DNA from 2 places in the Kitasatospora sp. NBC_01539 genome. Region 2 is predicted to be linked to the other one. Evidence: riboswitches for the same ligand, from Rfam matches in the RefSeq annotation. Region 2 holds a riboswitch; the other holds the start of a gene.
What was found. Region 2 has a riboswitch for S-adenosylmethionine ahead of thrC (threonine synthase). Riboswitches for the same ligand answer to the same signal wherever they lie in the genome.
Positions count from the first base shown of each region.

Region 1: linked by a shared signal. The riboswitch ahead of OG335_RS26975 (aminotransferase class V-fold PLP-dependent enzyme) and the one ahead of thrC (threonine synthase) in region 2 are both predicted to bind S-adenosylmethionine.

Region 1 covers NZ_CP109390.1:6,222,415-6,226,708, forward strand. Annotated here, with positions in the region: gene OG335_RS26965 (hypothetical protein) at 4-429, shown strand; gene trpD (anthranilate phosphoribosyltransferase) at 562-1,638, shown strand; SAM riboswitch class IV at 1,741-1,858, shown strand; gene OG335_RS26975 (aminotransferase class V-fold PLP-dependent enzyme) at 1,905-3,269, shown strand; gene OG335_RS26980 (Lrp/AsnC ligand binding domain-containing protein) at 3,271-3,552, opposite strand; gene OG335_RS26985 (rhomboid family intramembrane serine protease) at 3,598-4,294, opposite strand, start outside.
Region 2 covers NZ_CP109390.1:4,064,403-4,068,696, reverse strand. Annotated here, with positions in the region: gene OG335_RS17350 (trehalose-6-phosphate synthase) at 1-260, opposite strand, end outside; gene OG335_RS17345 (glucosyl-3-phosphoglycerate synthase) at 335-1,339, opposite strand; SAM riboswitch class I at 1,478-1,608, shown strand; gene thrC (threonine synthase) at 1,626-2,894, shown strand; gene OG335_RS17335 (MoaD/ThiS family protein) at 2,927-3,205, shown strand; gene OG335_RS17330 (cold-shock protein) at 3,863-4,069, shown strand.

The sequences.
Region 1 (4,294 bases), 2.2 Mb from region 2:
CCCATGGCGCACACGACCGACGAGACGCTCACCGTTCTCGTCTACAGCGACGACCGCACCACCCGCGAGCAGGTCACCCTGGCGCTCGGCCGCCGGCCCGCCGCCGACCTGCCGCAGGTCGAGTACCTGGAGTGCGCGACCACCCCCGCCGTGCTCCGCGCCCTGGAGAAGGGCGGCATCGACCTCTGCGTGCTCGACGGCGAGGCCGTCCCCGCCGGCGGGCTCGGCCTCACCCGCCAGCTGAAGGACGAGATCTACGGCTGCCCGCCGGTGCTCGTCCTCATCGGACGCCCGCAGGACGCCTGGCTCGCCGCCTGGAGCCGGGCCGACGCCGCCATCGCCCAGCCGGTCGACCCGATGGCCCTCGCCGAGGCCGCGGCCACCCTCCTGCGCGCCCGGATCGCCCGGCGGACCCCCGCCCACCACTGACCGCTCCCGGCCCGCCGGAGGGCCGTCTCACCAGGAGAGAAGGGGCGGCCGGATCGGTCCGGCCGCCCGTCCGTGCTCGCTAGGCTGACTCCATCCCTGTTTCGGTACCACCGATGAGAGCTGGAGTCGGCCATGGTGAACGTGAACCCTGCGAACGGCGGCAAGGACCCCGTGCAGGTGGTCCGCACCTGGCCGGATCTGCTGACCTCGCTGCTCGCCGGCCAGGACCTCACGCGGGCCGACACCGCCTGGGCGATGGACCGGATCATGGCCGGCGAGGCCGTGCCCGTCCAGGTCGCCGGCTTCATGGTCGCGCTGCGGGCCAAGGGCGAGACGGTCGAGGAGATCAGCGGCCTCGTCGACGCCATGTACGCGCACGCCGAACCGCTCGACATCCCCGGCCCGGCGGTCGACATCGTCGGCACCGGCGGCGACCGGGCGAAGACGGTCAACATCTCCACCATGTCCGCGATCGTCGCCGCCGCGGCCGGCGCCAAGGTCGTCAAGCACGGCAACCGGGCCGCCTCCTCCGCGAGCGGCTCCTCCGACGTGCTGGAGAAGCTGGGCATCAGCCTCGACCTCGACGCCCGGCAGGTCGCCGCGGTCGCCGAGGAGGTCGGCCTCACGTTCTGCTTCGCCGCCAAGTTCCACCCCGCGATGCGGCACGCCGCCCCGGCCCGCCGCGACCTCGGCGTGCCCACGGCCTTCAACATCCTCGGCCCGCTCACCAACCCGGCCAGGGTCACCGCCCACGCCATCGGCTGTTTCGACACCCGGCTCGCCGGGCTGATCGCCGGCGTGCTCGCCCGGCGCGGCGCCCGCGCCCTCGTCTTCCGCGGGGACGACGGCCTCGACGAGCTCACCGTCTCCACCACCTCGCACGTGTGGATCGTCAAGGACGGCGCCGTCACGGAGACCGCCTTCGACCCGCGGGACGTCGGCATCGAGCTGGTGGGCATCGAGGCGCTGCGCGGCGCGGACGCCGAGTACAACGCCGCCGTCGCCCGGCGCCTCTTCGCCGGCGAGCGCGGGCCCGTCCGGGACGCCGTCCTGCTCAACACGGCCGCCGCCCTCGCCGCGCTCGACCTCACCGACGCGCCGCTCACCGGGCAGCTCGCGGCCGGCATCGAGCGGGCCGCCGCGGCGATCGACTCCGGAGCCGCCGAGGCCACGCTCAAGCGCTGGGCCGACGCCACCATGCGCCGCTGACGCCACCACGCGCCGCTGACACGGCCGCCGGGTGCGGGGGCGGCGGCCCCCGCACCCGCCCGGCCTTGACCGCTCCTCAGCTCTCGCCTAGAGTCCTCACCAGGTCATGAGTGGCAGCGACAAGCCCCAGCTTGCTGTCCGGCAACCCTCCGTCCGTGGCGGGGTGCCCTGGGTGAGGACCGGGCCGCGCGGCATGTCGTCCGCGTGGCAAGCGCGGACCACCGGCGATGCATCCCCGGGGTCCCCACCCCGTGAGGAGCACCGCCATGTCGCTTTCCACCGAATTCTGCGCCCCGCTCGCCGTCCTCGGCCACGACGTCCAGGTGCCGCTCGCCTCCGGCGAGAAGGTCACCTACGCCGCCCTCGACTACGCCGCCAGCGCCCCGGCGCTCCAGCAGGTCTGGGACGACATCGCCGCGTACGCCCCCTACTACGGCAGCGTGCACCGCGGCGCCGGCTACCTCTCGCAGCTCTCCACCGACCTCTTCGAGCAGAGCCGCCGCACCGTCGCCGACTTCCTCGACCTGCGCGACGGCGACCAGGTCGTCTTCACCCGCGCCACCACCGACTCGCTCAACCTGCTCGCCGGGGCGCTGCCCGCCGGCACCCGCGTCTACGCCTTCGAGACCGAGCACCACGCCTCGCTGCTGCCCTGGCGCCACGCCGGCCTGACGGTCGAGTACCTGCGGGCCCCGCGCTCCCGCGCCGAGGCCGTCGCCGCCCTCGACGCCGCGCTCGCCGCGGGCGACCCCACCGGCCCGCGCCTGCTCTGCGTCACCGGCGCCTCCAACGTCACCGGCGAGCTGTGGCCGATCGCCGAACTCACCGAGACCGCCCACCGGCACGGCGCGCGCGTCGTCCTGGACGCCGCCCAGCTCGCCCCGCACCACCGGCTGTCCGTGCGCGACCTCGGCGTCGACTGGGTCGCCTTCTCCGGTCACAAGCTGTACGCGCCGTTCGGCTCCGGCGTGCTCGCCGGGCGCAGCGACTGGCTGGACGCCGCGGAGCCGTACCTCGCCGGCGGCGGCGCCAGCCGGACCGTGGCCCGCGAGGAGGACGGTTCCGTCGCCGTCGAGTGGCACCAGGGCCCGGCCCGGCACGAGGCCGGCTCGCCCAACGTCATCGGCGCCTACGCCATCGCCTCGGCCTGCCGCGCGCTGACCGCCGCAGGCTTCGACACCCTGGAGGCCCGGGAGCAGGCGCTCGTCGAGCGGCTCACCGCCGGACTCGCCGGGATCCCCGAGGTGAAGGTGCTCAACCTCTTCGGCGAGGGCTCCGCCCGCGTCGGTGTGCTGTCCTTCGTGGTCCGCGGCTGGAACAGCTCGCACTTCTCGGCGGCACTCTCCGCCGAGTACGGCATCGGCGTGCGCGACGGCCTGTTCTGCGCGCACCCGCTGGTGCGCACCCTGCTCGGCGGGGAGGACGCGGCGCCGTCCGAGTGCGGTGCGCCCGAGCCCTCGCTGCCCGGCGAGCGCAGCCTCAACGCGATCCGGGTGAGCTTCGGCGCCGGCACGCCCGACGAGCACATCGACCGCTTCCTCGCCGCCGTCCGCGCGCTCGTCACCGACGGCGCCCGCTGGAGCTACCGCAACGAGGGCGGCCGCTGCGTCGTCGACACCGCCGCGGCCTGACCTACTCGTCCAGGCCCAGCGCGAACGCCGCCTCCAGATCGTGCTGCGAGTAGGTGCGGAAGGCGATCTGCGTCTCGGTGTGCTCCACACCCGGCACCTTGTTGAGCCGGCCGGGGATCACCGCGGCGAGATCCTCGTGGCGCCGCACCCGCACCATCGCCACGAGGTCGTAGCCGCCGGTCACCGAGTAGACCTCGCTGACGCCCTCGATCGCGGCGATCGCCTCGGCGATCTCGGGGATCCGGTCGACGCTGGTCCTGACGAGGACGATCGCGGTGATCACGGTGCGCGCTCCTGGGTGCTGGGGTGAGGCCCAGCGTATCCGCCGTCAGCTCGCGCGTCTGCCCTGCCACAGACCCGCCGCCCACACCGCCAGCCAGCCCGCGCTGAACCCGATCACGTGCACCAGGTACGCCACGCCCGGCACCGCGGACCCGACCGGCCACCACTGCAGCGCGAACCACAGCCCCAGCACCAGCCACGCCGGGAACCGCAGCGGCAGGAACAGCAGCACCGGCACCAGCGTCGTCACCCGCGCCCGCGGGTACAGCCGCAGGTAGCCGCCGAGCACGCCCGAGATCGCCCCCGACGCGCCGACCAGCGCCCGCACCGACTCCTCCGAGCCGACCTCGGCCAGCGCGTAGCCGTACGTCGCCAGGTAGCCGATGCCCAGGTAGAAGAGGAGGAAGCGGGCCCGGCCGAGCCGCTGCTCCACGCCGGGGCCGAAGACGTACAGGAACAGCACGTTGCCGACCAGGTGTAGCCAGCCCGCGTGCACGAAGAGCGAGGTGAGCACGGACAGCACCGGGATCTTGCCCGGGTCCGGGGCCGGCGTGCAGCCCTTCACGACCGGCGGCAGCGCGGCGAGCCGTCCGGCGTCCGGCGGTGCGTGGCCGAGGAGTTCCGCCGGCACCGCACCCCAGCGCTGTTCGAAGCGCTGCTCCGCGCACACCCGGGCGTCGCCGGTGCCGTACCCCGGGTTGAGGCCGAAGCTCGGGCCGGCCAGCAGGACGAGCGTGCCGACC
Region 2 (4,294 bases):
ACGTCGTGCCCGGCGCGGTCCAGCCGGCCGTCCGGCGCCTGCCGGGCGGCCGTGCGGTCGGCGTCGCCGAGCGCGGCGCACACCCACACCGCGGTCGGGTCGTCGATCGCGGACAGTCCCGAGACCAGCCCGCCGCCGCCTCTGCGGAGGGTCAGGGTGCCGTCGTCCTCGCTGGTGAAGGACACCGGGCCCCGGTTCGAGGCCACGAGGACGGGGGCGGCGCCGGACTGCTGCGGAGGTTCGAACGCGAGATCGGCCATATCCCCTAGCTTGCCGCCGGACCGGGGTGGCAAACCATTCGGCGCCGTTCCGGCCGGGTCGCGGCGGCGGCCGCTCAGCGCTCCCGGTACTCGGCGAGCGTCTGCATCGGCGGCCGCTCCAGCGCCGTCACCGGGTGGGTGTGCGCGGTGAAGCCGCTGGTGCCCGGGTCGCGGGTGAACTGCGTGAGCAGCGGGTGCACGAGGTCCTCGGCCGCCTTCAGCCGGTCCGCGCGGTCGAGCCGCTCCAGGGCGGTCCGGTAGATCGTGGCGGCCATCCGCCCGAGGGCGTGCCCGTCCTGGTGGCGGTGGTGCCGCACCCCGACGTCGACCTGCGCCAGCGCGTCCAGTCCGGCCGCCTCCAGGGCGTCGACCAGCAGGCCCAGCTCCACCCCGTACCCGGTGGGGAACGGCAGCCGCTCCAGCAGCGAGCGGCGCGCCGCGTACTCGCCGCCGAGCGGCTGCACGAAGCCCGCCAGCTGCGGCCAGTGCATGTTCAGCAGCGGCCGGGCGACCAGCTCGGTGACCCGGCCGCCGCCGGCCGGCACGACCGCGCCGTCGGTCTCCAGCGGCCGGTCGTACATCGCCTTCACCAGCGCGATGCCGGGATCGGTCAGGAGCGGGCCGACGATCCCCGAGACGAAGGCCGGGTCGAACTCGCGCAGGTCGGCGTCGATGAAGCAGACGATCGCCCCGGACGTCGCCAGCAGCGACCGCCAGAGCACCTCGCCCTTGCCGTGGACGGCGGGCAGCCCCGGCAGGATGTCGTCGCGGTGCACCACCCGCGCGCCGGCGGCCCGGGCCGTCTCCGCGGTGCGGTCGACCGAGCCGGAGTCGACCACCACCAGTTCGTCGACCAGCGGGTGGCGCTCCATCAGCTCCTCGCGGATGGCGGTCACGATCTCGCCGACGGTCGGCTCCTCGTCCAGCGCGGGCAGCACCACGCTGACCGTCCCGTCCCGTCCCGCCGCCCGTTTGGCGGCGAGCAGCAGCTCCACCGGACGGTCGGCCGCCGCCCAGGAGCGGCGGCGCAACCAGGTCGCCACCTCCGGGAGGACGTCGGGACGGGGCAGCTCGGTCACGGTCTCGCTCCTCGTAACTTCCATCTCGCGTATCGGACGCGGGGGTCTCGGCCCGCAGGCCTTCGGTTACAGTCTTCGTACTGCGGTCGCGCCTTCGCACGCCGGGGTCGCCGCAGCGCAGGACCGACAACTTCACAGAGCTCATCCAGAGGGACTGAGGGAACGGCCCGTCGACGTCCCGGCAACCTTCTCGCAGGGCGGTCACAGGCCCCGCGGGACAGGTGCCAATTCCGTCCTGTGGCGCGCCCGCGTCACGGGGAAGATGAGGAGAGAGGCCTCCGCCATCATGGCTACCGCTACCCCTGCCGCCGTTGACCTCGGCCCCGCCGCCGCGCTGTCCTGTCGCGAGTGCGGCACCCGCTTCCCGCTCGGACCGAGCTTCGCGTGCATCGAGTGCTTCGGCCCGCTGGAGATCGCGTACGACTACGACGGCTACGACGCCGAGGAGCTCCGCAAGGCCATCGAGGCCGGCCCGGCCAGCATCTGGCGCTACGCCCCGCTGCTCCCCGTGCCCGCCGACGTCGCCGGCAAGCCCAACCTGAACCCCGGCTGGACCCCGCTCGTCAAGGCCGACAACCTCGGCCGCGAGCTCGGCTTCACCGCCCAGCTGCACGTCAAGGACGACTCTGGCAACCCGACGCACTCCTTCAAGGACCGCGTCGTCGCCTGCGCCATCGAGGCCGCCCGCGCCTTCGACTTCACCACGCTCTCCTGCTCGTCCACCGGCAACCTCGCCGGCGCGGTCGGCGCGGCCGCCGCCCGGGCGGGCTTCAAGTCCTGCGTGTTCATCCCGCACGACCTGGAGCAGGGCAAGATCGTCATGGCCGGGGTGTACGGCGGCGCCCTGGTCGGCATCGACGGCAACTACGACGACGTGAACCGCTTCTGCTCCGAGCTGATCGGCGACCCGATCGGCGAGGGCTGGGGCTTCGTGAACGTCAACCTCCGCCCGTACTACGGCGAGGGCTCCAAGACGCTCGCCTTCGAGATCTGCGAGCAGCTCGGCTGGCGCCTCCCGGAGCAGCTGGTCATCCCGATCGCCTCGGGCTCCCAGCTCACCAAGATCGACAAGGGCCTGCAGGAGCTGATCAAGCTCGGCCTGGTCGAGGACCGCCCCTACAAGATCTTCGGCGCCCAGGCCGAGGGCTGCTCCCCGGTCTCGGCCGCCTTCAAGGCCGGCCGCGACGTGATCCGCCCGGTCAAGCCGGACACCATCGCCAAGTCGCTGGCCATCGGCAACCCGGCCGACGGCCCGTACGTCCTCGACATCGCCCGCCGCACCGGCGGCGCCGTCGAGGACGTCACCGACGCCGAGGTCGTGGCCGCCATCAAGCTCCTGGCGCGCACCGAGGGCATCTTCGCCGAGACCGCCGGCGGCGTGACGATCGGCGTGCTCAAGAAGCTGGTCGAGACCGGGCAGCTCGACCCGTCGAAGGAGACCGTCGCCATCAACACCGGCGACGGCCTGAAGACCCTCGACGCGGTCGCCGACTCCGGCCTCACCGCCACCATCCGCCCGACGCTGGAGTCCTTCCGCGCCGCCGGCCTCGTCTGAGCCCCCCTCACCACGTCCGCAAGGAGCACCGTATGAGCGCCACCGTCCGCATCCCGACCATCCTGCGCACCTACACCGGCGGCTCCGCCGAGGTCACCGCCGAGGGCACCACCCTGGCCGCCGTCATCGCGGACCTGGAGCAGAACCACGCCGGCATCGCCGCGCGCATCCTGGACGACGCCGGCAAGCTGCGCCGCTTCGTCAACGTCTACGTGAACGACGACGACGTGCGCTTCGCCGAGGGCCTGGAGACGGAGATCAAGGACGGCGCCGCCATCTCGATCATCCCCGCGGTGGCCGGCGGCTGCTGAGGCCCCGCCGCGCGGGCGGTCCGGTCGCACCGGCCCGTCCGCGACGCGTACGCACCATCGGAGCCGCCGCCGGGAACGGAATGCCTTTTTCCGTTACCGGCGGCGGCTCCTGCCGTGCCCGGTGGAATTCGACCGGCGGTGGGAGGAGTAGAGTGCCGAAAGCGGCAGCGCCTCCCTCCGCGACGTCGCCCCTGATCTGCCGTAATACCCGGAATTCCCCGCGCGGCCGCGCCGACCGGGCCGCGGGCGCGGGGCGCCCGGGCGGATCGCAGGCCCCGTCCGCCCGCTGAGACGCCGCACGAAGGGCGCCGGGGCGAATCTGTCAGGCAAGTGTCAGAATTCCTGCAGCGTTATGTCGTGCTGCGCCCGTTATGTCCCGCGCGAATTGCGAAGATCCGGCGCTTTCATCCCGTGATATCCCCCGGGATGGTGCGGGAATTCCCAGAAGTTGGCTCTGTTGCACAGGGCTCCTGTCCGGATACATTCAGCCGCGGTCGACGCATTCACTCGCCCGTCGGCCCCCTCCGCGGGGGCCCGTGCGGTGGTCTGCGGCGTACAGGCTGTGCCCAAGGGGGGGTTCCCTCGGGCCGGCCACCGGACCTGGGAACGCATCCTGCGGACCCGTGAATGGCCAGCACAGCACAAGGGGAGTTCGGAATGGCTCAGGGCACCGTCAAGTGGTTCAACGCGGAGAAGGGCTACGGCTTCATCGCGGTCGACGGTGGTGCGGACGTCTTCGTCCACTACAGCGCGATCCAGATGGACGGCTACCGCACCCTCGAGGAGGGCCAGCGGGTCGAGTTCGAGATCTCCCAGGGTCAGAAGGGGCCGCAGGCGGACATGGTCCGTGCTGCTGCGGCCTGACACTGCGACCTGCGGAGCCCTCGGCTCGTCCCGAGCTGGTGGTCACACCTCGTCTTCGCGGAGGCCCGTACGACACCGTCGTACGGGCCTCCGTCGTGTCCGGGGCGCGGGACGCGGACGGGAATCATCCGCGCGGACACGGCGATCGGGCTTGCACTCGCCATCCGAGAGTGCTAACTATTGGCGTTAGCACTCACAGCATGAGAGTGACAAGCGGACCGGGTC